2 regions of the Paenibacillus sp. J22P218 genome follow, and region 1 is predicted to be linked to the other one. Evidence: riboswitches for the same ligand, from Rfam matches in the RefSeq annotation. Region 1 holds a riboswitch; the other holds the start of a gene.

The links. Region 1 has a riboswitch for cyclic di-AMP ahead of AC0YN0_RS24045 (TrkH family potassium uptake protein). Riboswitches for the same ligand answer to the same signal wherever they lie in the genome.
Region 2: linked by a shared signal. The riboswitch ahead of AC0YN0_RS17475 (APC family permease) and the one ahead of AC0YN0_RS24045 (TrkH family potassium uptake protein) in region 1 are both predicted to bind cyclic di-AMP.

The regions. Positions count from the first base shown of each region.
Region 1 covers NZ_JBWDNL010000006.1:88,703-98,275, reverse strand. The annotation lists gene AC0YN0_RS24065 (YezD family protein) at 1-30, shown strand, start outside; gene AC0YN0_RS24060 (YqzM family protein) at 160-306, opposite strand; gene uvrC (excinuclease ABC subunit UvrC) at 511-2,406, shown strand; gene AC0YN0_RS24050 (lysostaphin resistance A-like protein) at 2,372-4,006, opposite strand; cyclic di-AMP (ydaO/yuaA leader) riboswitch at 4,254-4,428, shown strand; gene AC0YN0_RS24045 (TrkH family potassium uptake protein) at 4,523-5,869, shown strand; gene AC0YN0_RS24040 (potassium channel family protein) at 5,887-6,549, shown strand; gene AC0YN0_RS24035 (LysR family transcriptional regulator) at 6,643-7,542, opposite strand; gene AC0YN0_RS24030 (succinate dehydrogenase cytochrome b558 subunit) at 7,845-8,516, shown strand; gene sdhA (succinate dehydrogenase flavoprotein subunit) at 8,559-9,573, shown strand, end outside.
Region 2 covers NZ_JBWDNL010000003.1:623,387-632,959, forward strand. The annotation lists gene AC0YN0_RS17450 (carbohydrate ABC transporter permease) at 1-299, shown strand, start outside; gene AC0YN0_RS17455 (glycoside hydrolase family 5 protein) at 323-1,666, shown strand; gene AC0YN0_RS17460 (hypothetical protein) at 1,716-2,246, opposite strand; gene AC0YN0_RS17465 (LbetaH domain-containing protein) at 2,357-3,058, opposite strand; gene AC0YN0_RS17470 (glycosyltransferase family 39 protein) at 3,254-4,549, shown strand; gene AC0YN0_RS17475 (APC family permease) at 4,800-6,626, opposite strand; cyclic di-AMP (ydaO/yuaA leader) riboswitch at 6,724-6,920, opposite strand; gene AC0YN0_RS17480 (sensor histidine kinase) at 7,120-8,556, opposite strand; gene AC0YN0_RS17485 (response regulator transcription factor) at 8,556-9,245, opposite strand; gene AC0YN0_RS17490 (hypothetical protein) at 9,492-9,573, shown strand, end outside.

The DNA.
Region 1 (9,573 bases):
GCTAGTGACGGCTTGCGAATTGTTCAATAGCCCAATTCAAGAAGAAGAGCTTCGATTCCTAAGGCTAGCTTAGCCATGGTATCGAAGCTCTTTGTTTGTATGTCGGCAATTACATATTAAAGGAGGATAAGCCAAGCGGCCTATCCTCCCTTAAATGTTTTACGAGATGATGAACTTAACGATAACAGCTACAGCGAATACTACGGTCATGAAACCGAGCATGCCGCCAAAGCCGAATACGACGTCCATCAAGTCGTGGCGCGGTTCTTCATTGAAGTGCTCGCGCGGATCTCTTACGTTTTCCATCGTAGACGTCCTCCTTGAAAGACCGGATGCTGCAGCGACAGCCGCAAGCGGTCGTCTCCTACAGTATCGGCTATTTCAACTTATATTAGTATACCGAAACAGTCGAACAATTGTAAAGCAACCAGTCGTGACAAATATGAGACAAAATCATGCCCGTTTATGCTAAAATGTGAACAGGATTGTATGGCTATCGGAGGTGCAAGCATGGATCAGCAGTTAATAGCAGCAAAAGAACTTATACGAAACAAGCTAGCCTTGCTTCCCGACGGTCCGGGCTGTTACCTGATGAAGAACGGCGACGACGTCATTATATATGTAGGCAAAGCGAAAGTATTGAAGAATCGCGTGCGCTCCTATTTCAACGGCAGCCACAACGGGAAGACGCAGCGTCTCGTCTCGGAAATACGCGATTTCGAATTTATCGTGACCGGCAGCAATATGGAGGCACTCATTCTGGAGTGCAATCTCATCAAGCAATATCATCCGCGCTATAACGTGTTGCTAAAGGATGACAAGACGTTTCCTTATATTAAAATAACGAGCGAGAAGCATCCGCGCCTAGAGGTGACGCGGCGTGTCGTGAAGGATAAGGCGAAGTACTTCGGCCCTTATCCGAACGCTTATGCGGCCCAGCAGACGCTTAAGCTGCTGGAGCGGATCTATCCGCTGCGGAAGTGCAAGACGCTGCCGGACAAAGTATGTCTATATTATCATCTCGGTCAATGTCTCGCTCCATGCGAGTACGAGGTCGAACAGCAGTCCTACGACACGATGGTTCAGGAAATTACCCGTTTCCTCGGCGGCGGCCAGGATGTCGTGAAGGCGGAGCTGCAGCGGAAGATGGAAGCGGCAGCCGAGGAGCTCGAATTCGAGCGGGCAAAGGAATTCCGCGATCAGATCGTGGCGATCGAGGCTGTTATGGAGAAGCAGAAAATTACGCTCTCCGATGCGCTTGACCGCGACGTATTCGGCTATGCCGTGGAGAAGGGCTGGATGTGCGTTCAAATTCTGTATATGCGCCATGGCAAAATGATCGAGCGTCACGCGTCGACATTCCCTTATTACGGCGAAGAGTATGATGACTTCATGACGTACGTCACGCAATATTATAGCGACAATCCAGCGCTGCCCAAGCAAATTTTCTTGCCGCTGCCTCCAGAGCTGGAGCAAGCTGAGGAGCAACCGTCTGCGGCCTCGTTGAAAGGTGACGCCGAATCCGAAGAAGCGGCTGCAGGCTCCCGTGCGGATGATGTGATGGCTTCGCTGCACAGCTGGCTTAAGGTGAAGGTGCTCATGCCGCAGCGCGGACGCAAGAGCGAAGTCGTATCTATGGCGATGGAGAATGCGAAGGTAATGCTTGAGGATAAGTTCAGATTGATCGCCCGTGATGAGGAACGCAGCGTGAAGGCGTCCGAGTCGCTAGCCGATTGGTTAGGATTAGCCGAGGTGCACCGCATCGAGGCGTTCGACAACTCGAACATTCAAGGGACGAATCCAGTATCGGCGATGGTCGTCTTCACGGACGGCAAGCCGGACAAGAAAGAGTACCGCAAATATAAGGTGAAGACCGTAACAGGACCCGACGATTACGAAACGATGCGCGAAGTCATTCGCAGACGCTATGAGCGCGTTCTTAAGGAGCAGCTGATGCCGCCTGATCTAATCGTCGTCGACGGCGGCAGAGGGCAAATATCGGCCGCTCTGGACGTGCTGGAGAACGAGCTTGGCTTATCTATTCCGGTCTGCGGCCTCGTGAAGGACGCGAAGCATAAGACGGCGCAGCTCATGACGGGCGATCCGCCGGAGGTTGTGCCTCTGCCGCGCGACAGTCAGGAGTTCTATCTCCTTCAGCGCATACAGGACGAGGTGCATCGATACGCGATCTCGTTCCACCGCGAGCAGCGCGCCAAGTCGATGGTCGAATCCAAGCTCGATTTGATCCCCGGCATTGGCGAGAAGCGGCGCAAGCTGCTGCTCAAGCATTTTGGCTCGATCCGCAAAATAAAAGAGGCCTCCGTCGAAGACTTCAGGCCTCTCTCTATCGGGGAAAAGCTGGCTGGTCAAATTATTGCTGCTCTAAATGAGGAGGAATCGTCGTAATCGGCGGTTTCTTCTCTTTTTTGTCATCCAAATACTTAATCCCATAAGCGATTAGAATCGGCAAAATAACGAAGAAGATGCCTGATGCGATATCGAACGCCGAGCCGACGGTAACAATAGTAAGCGCTACGCCGACGCTGTTGAATATCGCATGCGTGAACATCGCCGTAATTAAGCCGTATCTGACGAAGATGAAGCTGAAGATCAGCCCGATAATCATTAGCTCGATGAGCCTTGTCGACGACGGGTATAGCGGGTACATGACGTGGCCGAGCGCCCATGATGCGGTTGGAATAATGGCTGCCACGAACGTATTTTTGAACCATTTGCGGAACAGGCCGATGCCGAAGAATCGGAATACGGCTTCTTCGGATATAGCTGCCGCCCAAGCCAGCACGGGCATGAGCCATAGATAACTCATGTTGTATGGCGATTGCGTCACGTCGCTGGTCGACCATGTGCCGATCGTGAATTTCAAGCCGATGAAGATGGCCGCCTGCAGCGCGAACAGAATAGCAGCGAAGCAGTAGCCAAGCCCCATGCTGCGCCACACGTACGTTCCGTACCCAGGCTGGCCGAAACGCGGCCATAAGGAGCGTCCTTGCGCCTTCCACAAGCCGTCGCCCGCCACAAGCGAGATATAGATCGAGCCGGCCATCGGAATAGACAATAGGACGGTGAATATGGCGGTAATCAGAATCGTCTGACCGCCGAGCTCGTTTTCGCCAAGCGATGCTCTAACTCCGTCGAGTACGTTCATATTAATGATGACATACGTAACGAAGTAAATGATCGTGAGTACGATTCCTCGCTTGAAGGACGTATGTCCTCGGTAAAGGACGGCGTAGATGACTGCAAGGACGAACAGGATGAAGCTCATGAGGAAGTAGCCGAAGCCGGTCATGAATTGCGCCCACTTGTCTTGGGCTTTCACATAGTCCCTATACTCAGCCGGCGCAATGAAGGCTGGCTTGTATTTCGTCATGACGGGATTGCCATCAATCAAGCTTACGGCAATCGTCACTTGCAGCTTCGATTCGCCGATCGAATGGTCGCTTGGGCTAACTCCCCACTCGCCGTTCGGATAGGCCGCTCCGCTTGCAAGCTCCTCTGCACGGAACCCTTGCTTCTCGAGCAACGCGATGCTCAGCTTATCGATTTCCGGATTGTCGTCCTGAACAGGCTCGCCGCCATGCAGATTCCAGGCCACGATACGCTCAGTCTGCATATGGACGTAGACAAATCCTTTGCCGCCTGCCCCTTCAAAGTCCACCTCGACTTGGTACGTATCGGTTGGGAATTGTTTATCGTATTGATCGGCATACGCCTCTGACAGCTCATCGCGCGTTAGGTAGCCGTTCATAAGCTTGTCGGATTGATGGACGGCCTTGGCGGAGTCCACTTCTCGTCCTACGAGCTTCTCGGCGAACGACGCGGCTGCCTGCTCCGCTTGTGCTTTGCTAATGGCTCTGCCGCCTAGCTCATCTGAAGAGCTAGCCTTTATTAGCGGGACGATATCGACGAACATGTAAATGAGAAGACAAATAACGGCTGCCCATATGTAACGCTTCCATTCCTTGTGCTTAATTGAATCGATCATCAGTTCACCTCATGCGTATAGGAGTAGGATGAAGCATACTATACTACCATATCACAACGTTCCCTGAATTATCCATTGAAACTAGGTCTTTATTTTCATAATCCCGCGAAATAACGATGTTCATGAAGTGTAGGGCAAGGTGAAGCGCATAACTGCGTCTTTTTGGTCGAATATAGCCTCTAATGTGAGAAAAGGGAGCTTTATGCAGAGACGTATTTGGGCTTATAATCGTTATCGTCATACCAAATGAATAGCACAGCCGAATTTCCTTAGGAAAACGGGGGAACCAAATTGTTGCCGGGCATCCGGCGGCATGGGGTGAATTTCTACATTGCCGGAGCGCAGCTTCAGGCGATTGAATAGGGCTGCCTGTCCAGGCCCGAATCCGTCAGCTAACCTCGTAGGCGTATTGGAACAGGACTCATCTTCATGAGCACTTGAGCTTCCAGTGCTTTTTTTTGTGCGCTTATAACGATAACGCAGTAGATTTTCGAAGATTGAGGTGCACAATATAAGATGAAATTTGCATGGATTTGGGACGTGAAGAACTGGTCTCCGCCAAGGATACTCGTTAGCGGCTTCGCGCTCATTATATTCATTGGGGCATTTCTGCTCTCTTTGCCCTTCGCTTCGGCGACAGGGGAACGGCTGAACTTTATAGACGCTTTGTTCACGGCTACTTCAGCGACATGCGTTACCGGACTCGTCGTCGTCGATACCGGCACCTATTTCTCGACAGCCGGCCAGATCGTTCTGATGGTGCTGTTCCAGCTTGGCGGCCTCGGCTTCATGACGATGGCAACGCTAATCGCGCTCGTCTTGCGGCGGAAAATATCGCTGCGCGAGAGGCTGATTCTTCAAGAGGCGATGAATCAGACAAGCATGGAGGGCATCATTAGGCTAATTCGCCGCGTCATCTACTACTCGCTGTCTATTGAACTCGTCGGGATGCTGCTGTTCACGTTCCGGTTCTCGTTCGATATGCCGCTTGGCAAGGCAGTATTTTTCGGCGCATTCCATGCCGTATCGCTGTTTAATAACGCCGGCTTCGATATTTTCGGAGATTACCGCAGCTTAACGCTGTATGTGTCCGATCCAATCGTTAATATAGCCGCGATGATGTTGATCGTATTCGGAGGACTCGGCTTCGTCGTTATGTCCGATCTAATGGAATATCGGAAGAACCGCAAGCTGTCGCTGCATAGTAAAATCGTCCTCGCCATGACGGGCACTCTGATCGCTTTAGGCACGATTGTGTTGTTTGTTTTCGAATTCACGAACCCTCTCACGCTCGGCTCGCTCGATTGGGGAGGCAAGATATGGGCATCATTATTCCAATCCATTACGCCGCGTACGGCTGGCGCCAATACGCTCGATTATACAGCTCTAAGGCAGGCTACCGTCTTCTTTACAATCATCCTTATGTTCATCGGCGCATCGCCGGGCTCAACGGGGGGCGGCATTAAAACGACGACGTTCACGGTGCTCGTAGGCGCCGTAATCTCGATGATTCGCGGACGTGAGGATATCGTCTTCTTCCGCTATCGGCTTGCCAAGGACCGCATCAACAAAGCGCTGACGATTACGATTTTGTCATTAACGCTCGTCGTGGTCGTGACGATGATCCTTGCAACGATCGAAAATCAGCCGTTCATGAAAATATTGTTCGAAGCAACATCCGCGTTCGGCACCGTAGGACTATCCATTGGATTGACCCCGGAGCTTAGCGATATTAGCAAAATGATTATTGCATTCACGATGTTTGCCGGTCGGCTAGGTCCATTAACGCTCGCTTATGCGCTAGGGCCTGGAACAGATAAAGAATTGTACCGGTATCCGGAAGGTAAAATAACAATTGGATAGGGGATTTACAGGTGGCTATCAAACGCAGTCAGTTTGTCATTGTCGGCTTGGGGCGGTTCGGCTCAAGCCTTGGAAGGGAACTCATCGAGCTCGGTCATGAAGTGCTCGGCATCGATAAGGATGAAGAAACGGTGCAGGATATGAGCAGCGTGCTAACTTATGCCGTATCGGCGGATTGCACGGATGAGGAGACGCTTCGCTCGCTCGGCGTACGCAACTTCGACTGCGGTGTCGTTGCGATCGGCGATGACATTCAGGCGAGCATTCTAACTGCCATATTATTGAAGGATCTTGGCGTGAAGAAGGTTGTCGCGAAGGCGATGTCCGAGCTCCACGGCCGCGTGCTTGAGAAGATCGGCGTTGACAGGGTCGTCTATCCGGAGAGGGATATGGGCATTCGGGTTGCGCATCAGCTCGTATCGCCTAACCTGCTTGATTATATCGAGCTGTCCAAGGATTATACGATCGCAGAGCTTGCCGTCCCGAAATGCTTGAACGGAAAGTCGTTGAGCGACCTTAATCCCCGGGCAAGATTCGGGTGCAGCATCGTTGCGATCAACAAGCCTAACGGTATAATTATTGCTCCTTCGGCAACAGATGTTCTTACGGAACGAGACATTATGGTTATTATAGGGACGAACGATCAAATCGAGGAATTCGAGGCGACGGTTATCCGTTAAATAGAGCACCGATCTTATGGATTCGAAAGCGATATATTGGAAATGATGAAAACAGCGGCTAATGCTTTTCGCCGCTGTTTTTTGTCCATTATGTTAGGCTTGCTTGCTCGGGAAGCGGGCTGCAATTTCATTAATCCACAGTCGAACCGAAGGACTCAGCCCCGCGGGATCGGCATGAATAAGCGATGTCGTGCGTTTCGTATCCTCAAGCTCGCGGATCGGTACGACAACAAGCTCGTTGTCGTCGATTAATTGTTGGCGCATATACGATTGCGGAAGCAATGTGGCCGCGCGGCATGTATGCAGCAGGCGAAGGATAGCTTCGAAGGAATCGATCTCCATTCGAACGTCAGGCTGCAATTGATACTTATCGAACAGCTCGTCGGTCAATACGCGGTACCAGGTTCCGCGGGAGAATAAAATCATCGGCATGCCGTCCAGATCCATAATGCCCAGCGAACCTTTGTCGGTTACGACCTGATTGCGCGGCAGAATGAGCAGCAGATGATCATCGAAGAGAGGCAGGCAGCGCAGCGTCGAATCCTCAATACTGGAGGCGACGATGCCGATATCGGCCTTATGCTCGCGGACTAGCGAGACGATTTCATGCGTTTTCCCGGTTACGGCTTTGATATCCACCTCGGGATGTGCGCTCGTCAACATTTGGATCAGATCCGGCAGTGTCGTCTGCAGCGTCGTGAGGCTTGCGCCGATCGTTAGCGAAGAACGGCCGGTCGCGGTGAATTCGGATACCGTTTGCAAATAGTTGCGATGAAGCTGTCTAAGCTCAATCGCATACTCGTACGTAAGCTGGCCTATTCTTGTCAGCTCCAGCCGTTTGCCAATACGGCGGAACAGCGGCGACCCGATGTCTTGCTCCAGCTTGGCGATCTTGCGGGATAGGGCAGGCTGCGACAGATTGAGCAGGGCAGATGCTTTGTTCATACTCGACTGCTCGACGATTACAGAGAATACATGGAGCTCATCATACACGACAAAATCCCCTTATGTCATTTTGTTATAAGAAATTATAAAAAATAAGCAATTCCATTATAAGCTGAAAAGGAGTAGGATGGAAAGTGTGGCTAGATTGTGTCGAGTTTTGTTGACGGAGGTACATGCTGGGGTTACAATGGTGAATGGTTTGTATGAGCGGAAACGGCTTCAACCGTCCACTAGCGGTGAAAGTACGTTTTGCACTAAATTCTAAGTACATATAAGTGGCGTAACTTAGAGGCTTAGAATTTACAGATGGAAAAGTATGCAACTACAGTCTTGAAAGGAGAAGGAAGAACATGAAAGGAAACTCGTATTTCTCGCGCAAGCTTCATTCGCTTCTAGGCATCATTCCGCTAGGCGGCTTTATCGTCGTCCACGGTTTGGCGAACTATCAAGCGTTCGAGCGCGGGCCAGAGGGCTTCGGCAAGGCCGTGCACTTTATCAATAGCATGCCTGTGGTAACGCTGCTTGAGATTTTCGGCATTTACCTCCCGCTATTGTTCCACGGTATCTACGGCCTATATGTGGCTTACCAATCGAATTCGAATACGGGGCGCTTCCAATACGGAAGGAACTGGGCGTTCACAGCGCAGCGCGTAACGGGGGTAATTACATTTATTTTCGTCTTCTGGCATGTGTACCAGACGCGAATTCAAGTGTACCTCGGCAACATTACGCATGAAGAACTCGGCTCGACCATGAACTTGATTGCGAACAATCCTGCTTACTTCGTCTTCTACGTGATCGGCGTACTGGCAGCGGTATTCCACTTCAGTAACGGCCTGTGGGCGTTTCTGATTAGCTGGGGCATTACGATCGGCCCGAAAGCGCAACGCATCTCGTCCTACATTTGTATGGGTGTTTTCGTAATTGTCGCTGCTCTGTTCATTCTTTCGCTTGTTGCGTTCAGAGGCGATGAATTCCAAGAAGCTGCAAGTGCCGCATTGGCGCTTACGAATATCGGTTAGTCTGATTAATAGGTAAGTCTTAAGGACAAGGAGTGAAACGTTGTGGCAAAAAATAAAATAATCATCGTCGGCGGCGGTCTTGCTGGCTTGATGGCTACCATCAAAGCAGCAGAAGCAGGCGTACACGTTGATCTGTTCTCTCTTGTACCGGTCAAACGTTCCCATTCCGTATGTGCGCAAGGCGGCATTAACGGAGCGGTGAATACGAAAGGGGAAGGCGATTCCCCGTGGGAGCACTTTGACGATACAGTATACGGCGGCGACTTTCTAGCGAATCAACCGCCAGTTAAAGCGATGTGCGACGCAGCGCCGGGTATTATCCACTTGATGGACCGGATGGGCGTTATGTTCAGCCGTACGTCCGAGGGCTTGCTCGACTTCCGTCGTTTCGGCGGTACGAAGCATTCACGTACAGCATTCGCAGGTGCAACGACTGGCCAACAATTGCTGTATGCACTCGATGAGCAAGTACGCCGCTGGGAAGCAGCCGGCCTCGTTACAAAATACGAGCATTATGAATTCCTTGGCGCTGTTATTGACGACGACGGCGTATGCCGCGGCGTGTCTGCTCAAGACCTTCGCTCCATGGAAATTCGCTCGGTGCGTGCGGATGCGGTTATTCTGGCATCTGGCGGTCCTGGCATTATTTTCGGCAAAACGACGAACTCGGTTATTAATACAGGTACGGCAGCAAGCGCCGTGTATCAACAAGGCGTTAACTACGCGAACGGCGAGTTCATCCAGATCCACCCAACGGCAATTCCGGGCGACGACAAGCTTCGCTTGATGTCGGAATCGGCGCGCGGCGAGGGCGGACGCATCTGGACTTACAAAGACGGCAAGCCTTGGTACTTCCTTGAGGAGAAATACCCGGCATACGGAAACCTCGTTCCCCGCGATATCGCGACACGCGAGATTTTCAGCGTCTGCGTAGACCAAAAGCTCGGCATCAACCAAGAAAACATGGTTTATCTTGACTTGTCCCACAAAGATCCGAAGGAGCTTGACGTTAAGCTCGGCGGCATCATCGAGATCTATGAGAAGTTCATGGGTGACG
Region 2 (9,573 bases), on a different contig from region 1:
GCGAGTGGAAAATATTTTGGCGGATCATCATGCCGCTGTCGGCCGCGAGCTTGTCCACGTTCTCGATCTTTACCTTTACGTTTATGTGGAACGACTATTTGGCGCCGATGATTTACCTGAACGACGAGTCGTTGAAGACGCTCCAGCTTGGCCTTCAGGCATTCCAAACCGAACACACGATGGACTATGGTTTGCTGATGGCAGGCACGGTGCTGGCCACCATTCCGATGGTTATCGTATTTCTGATCGGCGAGCGGTTCTTCATTCAAAGCGTGGCAACGACAGGCATGAAAAACTAACTTTTAGAGAAGAGGACTTCTATATGACTATTGCATTGGATCAATTCGTTCAAGTTCGCGGAGAGGATTTTACGGTGAACGGCGAGAAAATCGTATTTCGGGGCTTTGGCCTCGGCTCGTGGATGAACCTCGAGCATTTCATGATCGGCCTGCCCGGCACAGACACGATGATTAAGCAAGCCTTCGCGGACGTGTACGGCGAGGAACGAAGCACTGCTTTCTTCGACCGCTTCCTGCTGGAGTTCGTCGGCGAGAAGGACTTCGAATTTTTGAAGAAAATCGGCGTTAACCATCTGCGCATTCCGTTCAACTATAAATACTTCATCGATGACCAAAATCCCGGCGTCTACAAAAAAGAAGGTTTCGTCTACCTCGATCATATCATCGCTCTATGCGAGAAATACGAAATCTACGCGATGCTCGACCTGCACTCCGTTCCCGGCGGGCAAAATCCGGACTGGCATTGCGACACAAACTCGGGTCTGCCGCTGTTCTGGGAATACAGCGCGCTGCGCGATACGGTTATCGGGCTATGGGGTCATATCGCCGAATACTACAAGGAGCAGCCTTGGATTGCTGCTTACGATATCGTCAACGAGCCGTCTATGGTAACGAACGCGAAGGTGTTCAACGAGTTCTATGAGAAGGTTATTGCGGAAATTCGCAAATACGACAAGCATCATATTATTTTCATCGAGGGCAATGCGTTCACGACCGACTTCACGATGCTCGATCCGGTCGACGATCCGCAGGTCGCTTACGAGTTCCACTTCTACCCGTTCGTCGACGAGCCGGCTGTTCTGACGCCGGAGATGGACCGCGTTAGACGACGGGAGATTTTCAAGGAAGCGTTCGGGAAGCTGCTAAGCATCCGGGAGAAATACAAGCGTCCGCTCTGGTGCGGCGAGCTTGGCTTGGTGTTCGAGAAGGAGCAGATCGACTTCCAAATGACGATCATCGAGGATATGCTCGACCTTTGCGAAGCCAACGATGTCTCTTGGGCGCTATGGACGTACAAAGACGCCGCTACGATGGGAATTGTGTATCCGCGCGAAGACACGCCTTGGCGTCAATTGACCGAAGAGATCAAGCTGGTTTGGAATCAGCATAAGGAGCAAGAAAAAGGCGAGGCGCTGGTCGATTACATGGCGGCGACGTACTTCAAACCAATCTCGGCGGAAGAGCGATATCCGTTGCAGTTCCGGATGAGAACGCTTATGCAAGTCATAACCGTGGAACAAATCTTAAAGCCACATCTGCAGAAGCGTTCGTGGGAAGAGATGTACGAGCTGCCGGCATCGTTCCACTGGGAGCAATGCGAGCAATGGGACGAGCTTGCCGCTGTGGTCGAGAAGTATACGAAGTAAATAAGAAGAAGGTCATTCTTTGCATGGATGCAAGGGTTGACCTTCTTTGTTATTTTATCGAGTTAGCTATTTCAAGCAGTGTATGAACCGTTACTTTGTCTTCTACTCGGCTATCAATGGACAGGAGGTATTGCCATCCGTCCTTTTCAAATACGAGTATATTGAATCCTCTCTTGAACTTCGGAATGCGCATTTCCATATAGAGTGCCCGATTACCGTCCTGGAGTGTATAGCTTTGTTTTATTCTTCTCGATTTTTCAAAGTTGAATTTTTGCGAGCTTGGTCTTACATCAATCTTGTAATGATTTTCGCCTTTCTTTTCATGAAGATACTCGATACCCAATTCATCGTTTTTATGGTATTCCTTGTCGTTATAGCAGCTGCCAAAGTGATGGGTAAACGCGATCGGAGGCAATTTGTAGGGCAGTTTAAGTTCTTTATGATGAAGCATTTCGCATTCTTGCAATGCTTCTTCAACCGTTTTAAAGCCAATATCTAAAAATGGTTTCTCAAACGGAGGAACATCACCGCGCGGTTCTGCACCGACTGTATGGATCTGGATTACTATCACACCGCACACAAACAATAATCCCCTTATGAAAGCTCTGCACCTCATAGACGTTTCACCACCTTAACTTTTTACTGGTAGTGTACGCTATTAAGAAACGAGTTATTAATCCTATTAAGAATTCATTGCTGACGGCGCGTTTCCGCTGCAAGGCCGCAAGAGCAACGACGGTCCCCGAACAACATGCCGTAGCTGGACGGAAAAGCTTGATTCACGCGCTGAACCTCCTTCGCGAACTGCTGCTTCTCCAGCGGCAACGGGCTTAGCCGATCAGCCTGCTGTTGCGTATCAATGACCGCGCCCGGCGGAACGAACCGATTGTCTGCGACGCGGACACCGCCGGTTACGACGGCGTGATTGGAGACAAATACGCCGCTGCCCAGCTCCGCGTCAAATACGAGCGCATGGAAGCCGACGAACGATCCCGATCCAAGCCGTGCAGGTCCGTGGATGATCGCGCCATGTCCGCACGTAACCTCCGAATCAATATAGATTGAATAGCGACTGCCTCCGACCGTTACGTATTCATCCTTCAACCCGTGTAAAATAACGCCGTCCTGCAGATTCGTGCGATCGCCAATGTAGAACGGCGTCCCTTCGTCTGCGCGTATGCTTGCGCTAGGCGCCACGAATACCCCTTCCTTAATCGTCACGTCCCCGATTATGCTTACAAACGGACTAATGAACGCTTCCTTGCTTATGACAGGCACACGCGATTTCGGTACGGTAGGTGTAACCGGGTTCGGACTTATGAACCGAACGAACAGATTATACGGACCCTCCGGCTTCAGGAAATGAACCATCGTACGAAACCCTTTTCCCATACCTGTCATCTCCCCTACTCACTGACAGCAATAGTTAACTATATGAGTATCGAACGATAGATTTCCCTGTTCGAGGAAACAATTTGGCAGATATGACCGTCTGATTCCATATAACTGGAACTCATGCTACAATGAGTAATTCATGCGACGAAGATGTTCGCGTATTGTTTTTAACAAGAAAGGTAGTGTTTCACCATGTTAACCAAATGGCGGTCATTCACTAACTGCCACGCACTTGTCCTAATCGTATCGTTCGTCGTCATCATAAGCACGTACATTACATTCAGCCAAGGCCATGACATGTATCTCGGAAGCTTCACCGAATATAACAACGATGACGTAAAGTACATCCGCAGTGCAGAGACGCTTCTGCAGCATGGAATATTCACCTACCATGAACCGGACGTATCTACCGTATTCATCATGCCGGGTCTTCCGTTCGTTCTCGCCTTTTGTATGAAGCTGTTCGGATATTGGGGCGGTATACAAGCGTTCCGCGTCGTGCAAATATTGTTTTTGGCGGGCACGATCGTTCTATTCTATTTATTCAGCCGTCGTCTGCTTAATGAACGGTTCGGACTTATTGCAGCGCTCTTATTCGCGCTCTATATACCGAACTATGTCGCTGCCAACCTCATTCTTACGGAGGTGCTCGGCCAGTTCTTCCTTTGGCTGTTTCTTTATGCCGGCTACTTGGCGGTCACACGGCATAGCTTGCCGTTATTCGCATTAGCTGCTGCAAGCTTGAGCCTAGGCATCTATGAGCGACCTAACTTTGCCCTGCTTCCGCTCGTTTTCTTGGTGTACATGCTTATTCACGGCTACCGGGTGAAGCAGCTCATTAAGCCCGCCCTTGTCGTATCCGGCATCGTTCTGCTGTGCATGTCTCCCTGGTGGATCCGCAACGCGATTGTTTTCCATGAGTTTATTCCGCTCACGCTGTCATCGGGTAATCCTTCGCTGCTCGGCTCTCAGCTTGAATGGCAATACCCGCCGGGTGCAGTCGAGAAATTCAAGGACGACTTCGATAAGATCGCATCCGCGACCAATCGCATAGATTCGGATCGATTCCAGAAGGAGCTCGCCGTGAAAATTCGAAATTACGGCTTCCGAACACAGCCTTTGGCGTACCTTTGGCAATACACGGGGGATCGCGTCAATGATATGTTCAAAGTTCCTTATTACTGGAAAGAGATTTTCGGACTAAAGCCGCATTTCGTCAAGTCAACGCATTTCGTTATGATCGGCATAGGAATCTTAGGCTTTATTATGACGTTAATGATGAAGGTTCGACGCAAGGATTTGTCGCTCTTATGGTTAACGGCGCTTTATTTTATCGTAACGGCGCTTCCGTTCATCACCTTTTCGAGGTATGGGTATTTCCTCATGTCGTTCTTCATTATGTATGCCGCATTTGCCATTCATGCGTTCATACCGAAAGCGCAGCTGCACTCGAGTCGCGCCAAAAGCTCAAGCAGCTTGCACGGTTAAGCATACGAAGGTTGCCAATACCAATACCAACACCATACCGAAATAACTGGAATTACTCCTTTTATTTTCGGGACTGAAGGCCATTTCGAAGTAATAACCGGAAAAATTAACGCCAGAAAACGGAGCTATTTCATTCTCACGCCTAATAACTCTGAAATTAACGGGAGGAATTTCCGTTATTAATAACCCCACAAAAAAGAGGCTGCCCATAAGTACGCTTATGGAGCAGCCTCTCCCTTTAAACAACTTATTATTTTTTCAAATGATACGGAACGGTCGTTACGATCACGTCTTTGCGATGAAGCAGATTGGCTCGAATCATGAAGCTGGTCTGGTTGTGCAAAATATTATGCCAGCCCTTCTTCGGAATGAACTGCGGGATGACAACCGTCACCTGATAGTTCGACTCGCTTGCCTTACGCTGAACGGTATCGACGAACTTGAGCAGCGGATGGATGATCGTTCGATATGGCGAGTGGAGCGTCACCAACCGTACGTCCGGCATAAACTTCTCCCACTTCTCCTCGAATGCCGCTTCATCCTCCCGCTCGAAAGGAATGTACACCGCAATAATCTGCTCGGCCTTCAGCGACTTCGCGTAGTTGATCGAGTTCTCAACAACATGCGTAATGCCGGCTACCGGCAAAATAATAACGTTGCCCTCTATCGCAACTGGCGGCTCGCAGGTCGCCAGACGCAGCTGCTCTCCTACCGCTTCATAATGCTTCTTAATCCGCATGAACAAATAAATGATTAGCGGCAAGAATATAAGAATTGACCATACTTGCTCGAACTTCGTTAGGAAAAACATCATCGTGACAACGAAGCTAATGAGTGCGCCTGTCGCATTAATGATAAGCTTCGTTACCCAACCCTTCGGCTTCTCGCGAATCCACTTCACGATCATGCCCGTCTGCGACAGCGTGAACGGGATGAACACGCCTACCGCATATAGCGGGATGAGATGCTCCGTCTGCCCGTGGAACGTAATAATGAGGATGATGGACAGTACGCCCAAAATAATAATGCCGTTCGAGTAACCGAGCCGATCGCCCCTCACCGTGAACATGCGCGGAATGAACTTATCCTTCGCCAAATTCACCGCAAGCAGCGGGAAAGCCGAATAGCCCGTATTAGCCGCAAGAATGAGAATAAGTGCCGTCGTGCCTTGAATGAAATAATACATAATGTTGCGTCCGAACGTCTCTTCGGCGATCTGCGATACGACCGTCACTTCCACCTTTGGCGAAATCCCGTAATAATAGGCGAGCCATACGATACCGGAAAATAACACCGCGAGCAGCGCTCCCATCGCAACCAACGTCTTCGCCGCATTGTTCGGAGCAGGATCCTTGAAGTTAGGAATCGCGTTCGATATCGCCTCAACGCCCGTCAGTGCCGAGCTGCCCGATGCGAAAGCCCGCAGCAGCAAGAACAAGCTAATACCCGCAACCGGCGTGCCAAGCGGCGGATGCAGCTCCGGCGATACGTGACCGGTAGCGATGTTGTAGATACCGACGCCGATCATGATGAACAGCGCCAGCACGAATAAGTACACCGGATAAGAGAGAATCGAAGCCGATTCCGTCACGCCCCGCAAGTTCAATATCGTGATGAAGATGACGAAGATCACCGCGATCAGGACGGTGTATTCATGCAGGCTGGGAAAAGCCGACGTAATCGCGTCGGTTCCGGCCGATACGCTTACCGCAACGGTCAATATATAATCGACCAGCAGCGCGCCGCCTGATATGAGCCCCGGGAACAGGCCGAGATTTTGTTTCGATACAACATAAGCGCCGCCGCCATGCGGATAAGCGAAAATAATTTGCCGATACGATAAAATTAATGCCGTCAATAAAATCAATACGCCAATTGCAATCGGAACAGAATACCAGAACGCCGCTACGCCAATCGTCATTAGCACAAGCAGAATTTGTTCCGGACCGTAAGCAACCGAGGATAATGCGTCCGAAGACAGAATAGCGAGCGCCTTCGTCTTCGCGAGCTTCTGCTCGCCTAGCTCCTTCGACTTGAGCGGTCGACCGATTAATAATCTTTTGATTGAAGCTAACATGCTGTCACCGCCGTCAAAGAATGGTTTTCCTTAAAAAAGAGCACAACAAAAAAAGCCGCAGGGAAATCCCCGCGGCTATAAGACGAGCCGTAGTTGATTCACCTCTCCATACACGCTTACAAGGTTAGCTGACGGATTCGGGCGTTTAGAGTCGCCCTACCTCGAGCGCGCTCTCATGAAGACGGCGACTCTCGGATTCACCCCGGCGACGTAGCAAGCTTTCGCTTATGCTGCGCGTCGCGATTGGTTCCCCTGCTTTCCGCTTCGGGAGCGGAAACTCAGCGATCGTGAATATATATTTTAGTGCATTACGATCATAGTCCTCTGGGAATGGAATGTAAACCAACGTTTTCGTTCAAAAAACGTTAAAAAAGCGATAGAAAATCCATGAATGCGCATACATGACCGCAAGACGTGGCGCACGTCCCTGCTTTGCGCATTTTAATCGTTCAATCGCCCCAATATCCTCTACAGACCTGAAAATAGTTATTCGTCATGTTGTCGCAGCGGGGAAAGCGAGCGAAAACTCAGCGCCCCCGCCTGCTCGATTGGCCGCCATAATGTTGCCGCCGCACCGCTCGACAATCGCGCGGGCAATCGCGAGCCCCAGTCCGCTCTCGCCGTCTTTGCCTTTCACGAAGCGATGGAACAGGTAAGGCAGCAGTTCCTCGGGGATGCCGTTGCCGTCATCGGAAACCGATAATTCGATTCGTCCGCCATGTACCGCCGCATGAATATAAATATGCTTGTTCGCATGGCGAACCGCATTGGACGAAATATTAAGCAGCGCTTGCAGCAGCTTATCCCGGTCGGCGAGTACGAGCATATCGGCATGCTCGTCGATGGACGGATGAAGGGCCAGCTGTTTTTTGACGAGCAAAGGGTTGACGCGTTCGATCGTTTCCGTAAGCAGCTCCTTGACGTTGACGACAACCGGCTTATAAATGTCTTCTTCACTGTCGAGCTTGGCGAGCAGTGTCATTTCCGTCACAATGTTTTTCAATCTTGCGCTCTCGCTTAATATAATGTCCAACCCTTTGCGAACGGATTCGCCTTCGAACACGCCGTCCCGAATACCTTCCGTATATCCCGCGATTGACATTAACGGCGACTTCAGTTCATGCGAAGCATTCTGGAAAAACTGCTTCTGCGCCCGATTGAACCGATGCAGCTCGCCGGCCATTTCATGTACGGTCCGCGCGACTGCGCCGATCTCGCCGCTCGCTTTCACAAGCTGCACGTCGGCGAATTGCCTTCCCTTCACCTTCGTCAGCTCCTCCTTCAGCCTGATTAACGGCTTAATAAGCTTCCTCGTAATGAGATGACTAAGGACGAGTATAAGAACGCCGCCAATCGCGAATACGAGCAGCAGACGTCCAAGCAGCGCACGCTCGATTTCTTCGATCTTGCTAACGGAGGTTAACAGCGTCAGCTTGCCTTGGGGAACAGCCGTTACGTCGACCAAATACCGACTGTCGCTGCCGTCCCAGATTTTATCCAAATTAATGGATTCGACTGCTTGGGCCGTCGCGGCTGGGACCGTTCCCGATTGTGCCGCCGTCGCCGCCTCCAGTATCACCGCATTCGAGCTGATTATATTGATCGTGGCCGTCGGGATCAGCTTGTCTGTATCCACATCGACATAATTGCCGTTATTATCCGTTACGATTGCCGAAATACCCGATGCCGTAACTGGCGACAGCGTAACCGCCTCTCCTGAAAGCTTTGCAGATTCAAGCGATGTAACGGCTGTCAATGTTGTATGATTCTCCAGCGACTTCGTAATTTCTGCGCTTACCTGCTTCATATCTTCCTTCTGTGCTACCATGAAATGATCGAGCAGTACAAAATGGATCAATACCGCCGTCACCGACAACACGATTACAAGAGCAGCGCCGAAAGCAATATTGATCTGATGAACGAGCTTCATTATGCATTCACACCCCTGTCCGTGCGCATCCGATAGCCGTGGCCCCATACCGATTCAAGGGGCAGATGCTCGATTTTTTTGCGAATTCGCTTAATCAAATGATCGACGGCGCGGTCGCTGCCGAAATAATCGTCGCCCCATACGAGCGTCAGAAGGTCGGATCTTGTAAAAGCGCGGTTCGGCTGCTCAATGAACACCTTAAGCATGGTGAACTCCTTGCTCGTCACGTCGACTTCTGTCTCCTGCCAGAATACGCGCCTCTCCTCCGGCAGCAGCTTGAGCTCGCCTAGCTCCAGTCTTGTCCCCAGCAGCGATGGATCAGAGCCAATTGCCGTTCCCGTTCCATGTCCAGGAAACATTCCTTCCTCTCCCTGATTCAGCTTGTTCCAGCGCTTCAGCTGCCGATTAATTCTGGCGACAAGCTCTCGCGGACTGAACGGCTTCACCATGTAGTCATCGCCGCCAAGCTCTAGTCCTAATATTTTGTCGACCTCCGTATCCTTGGCCGAGATCATAATGATAGGCACTTCAGCTTCGCTGCGAATGCGCCTGCACAGCTCGTAGCCGTCCATGCCGGGCAGCATAATATCAAGCACCCATAGATCGGGCGGGCTCGTCCGCCATAACGCCAAAGCTTCTTCAGCGGATTCCATTCCGATCGTCTCGTATCCTTCCTTCCGCAAGTACATTTCAACTAGATGGCGTATATGCTGGTCATCGTCCACGACGGCGATGCGATAATTAGTAAGCGAAGCGCTCAATGCCATGCCCTCCCATTCAAGCCTTTAATGATCCATTCTTATGGTTCAAGTATACCAAGCAGGCCCCAGTAATGGGGTCATGCCATCGTTTTTCCACAAATACACCAACGTTGTGCCACACTCGTCCGATACTCTTAGAGCTGTAACACAAACCAATTAGGAGAGTGAATAAATATGAACCACAAACTAGTCATTTCCAGAGCTGTCCTATCGTCCGCACTATTATTAAGCGCAATTGCCGCTCCGTCCCTATCGA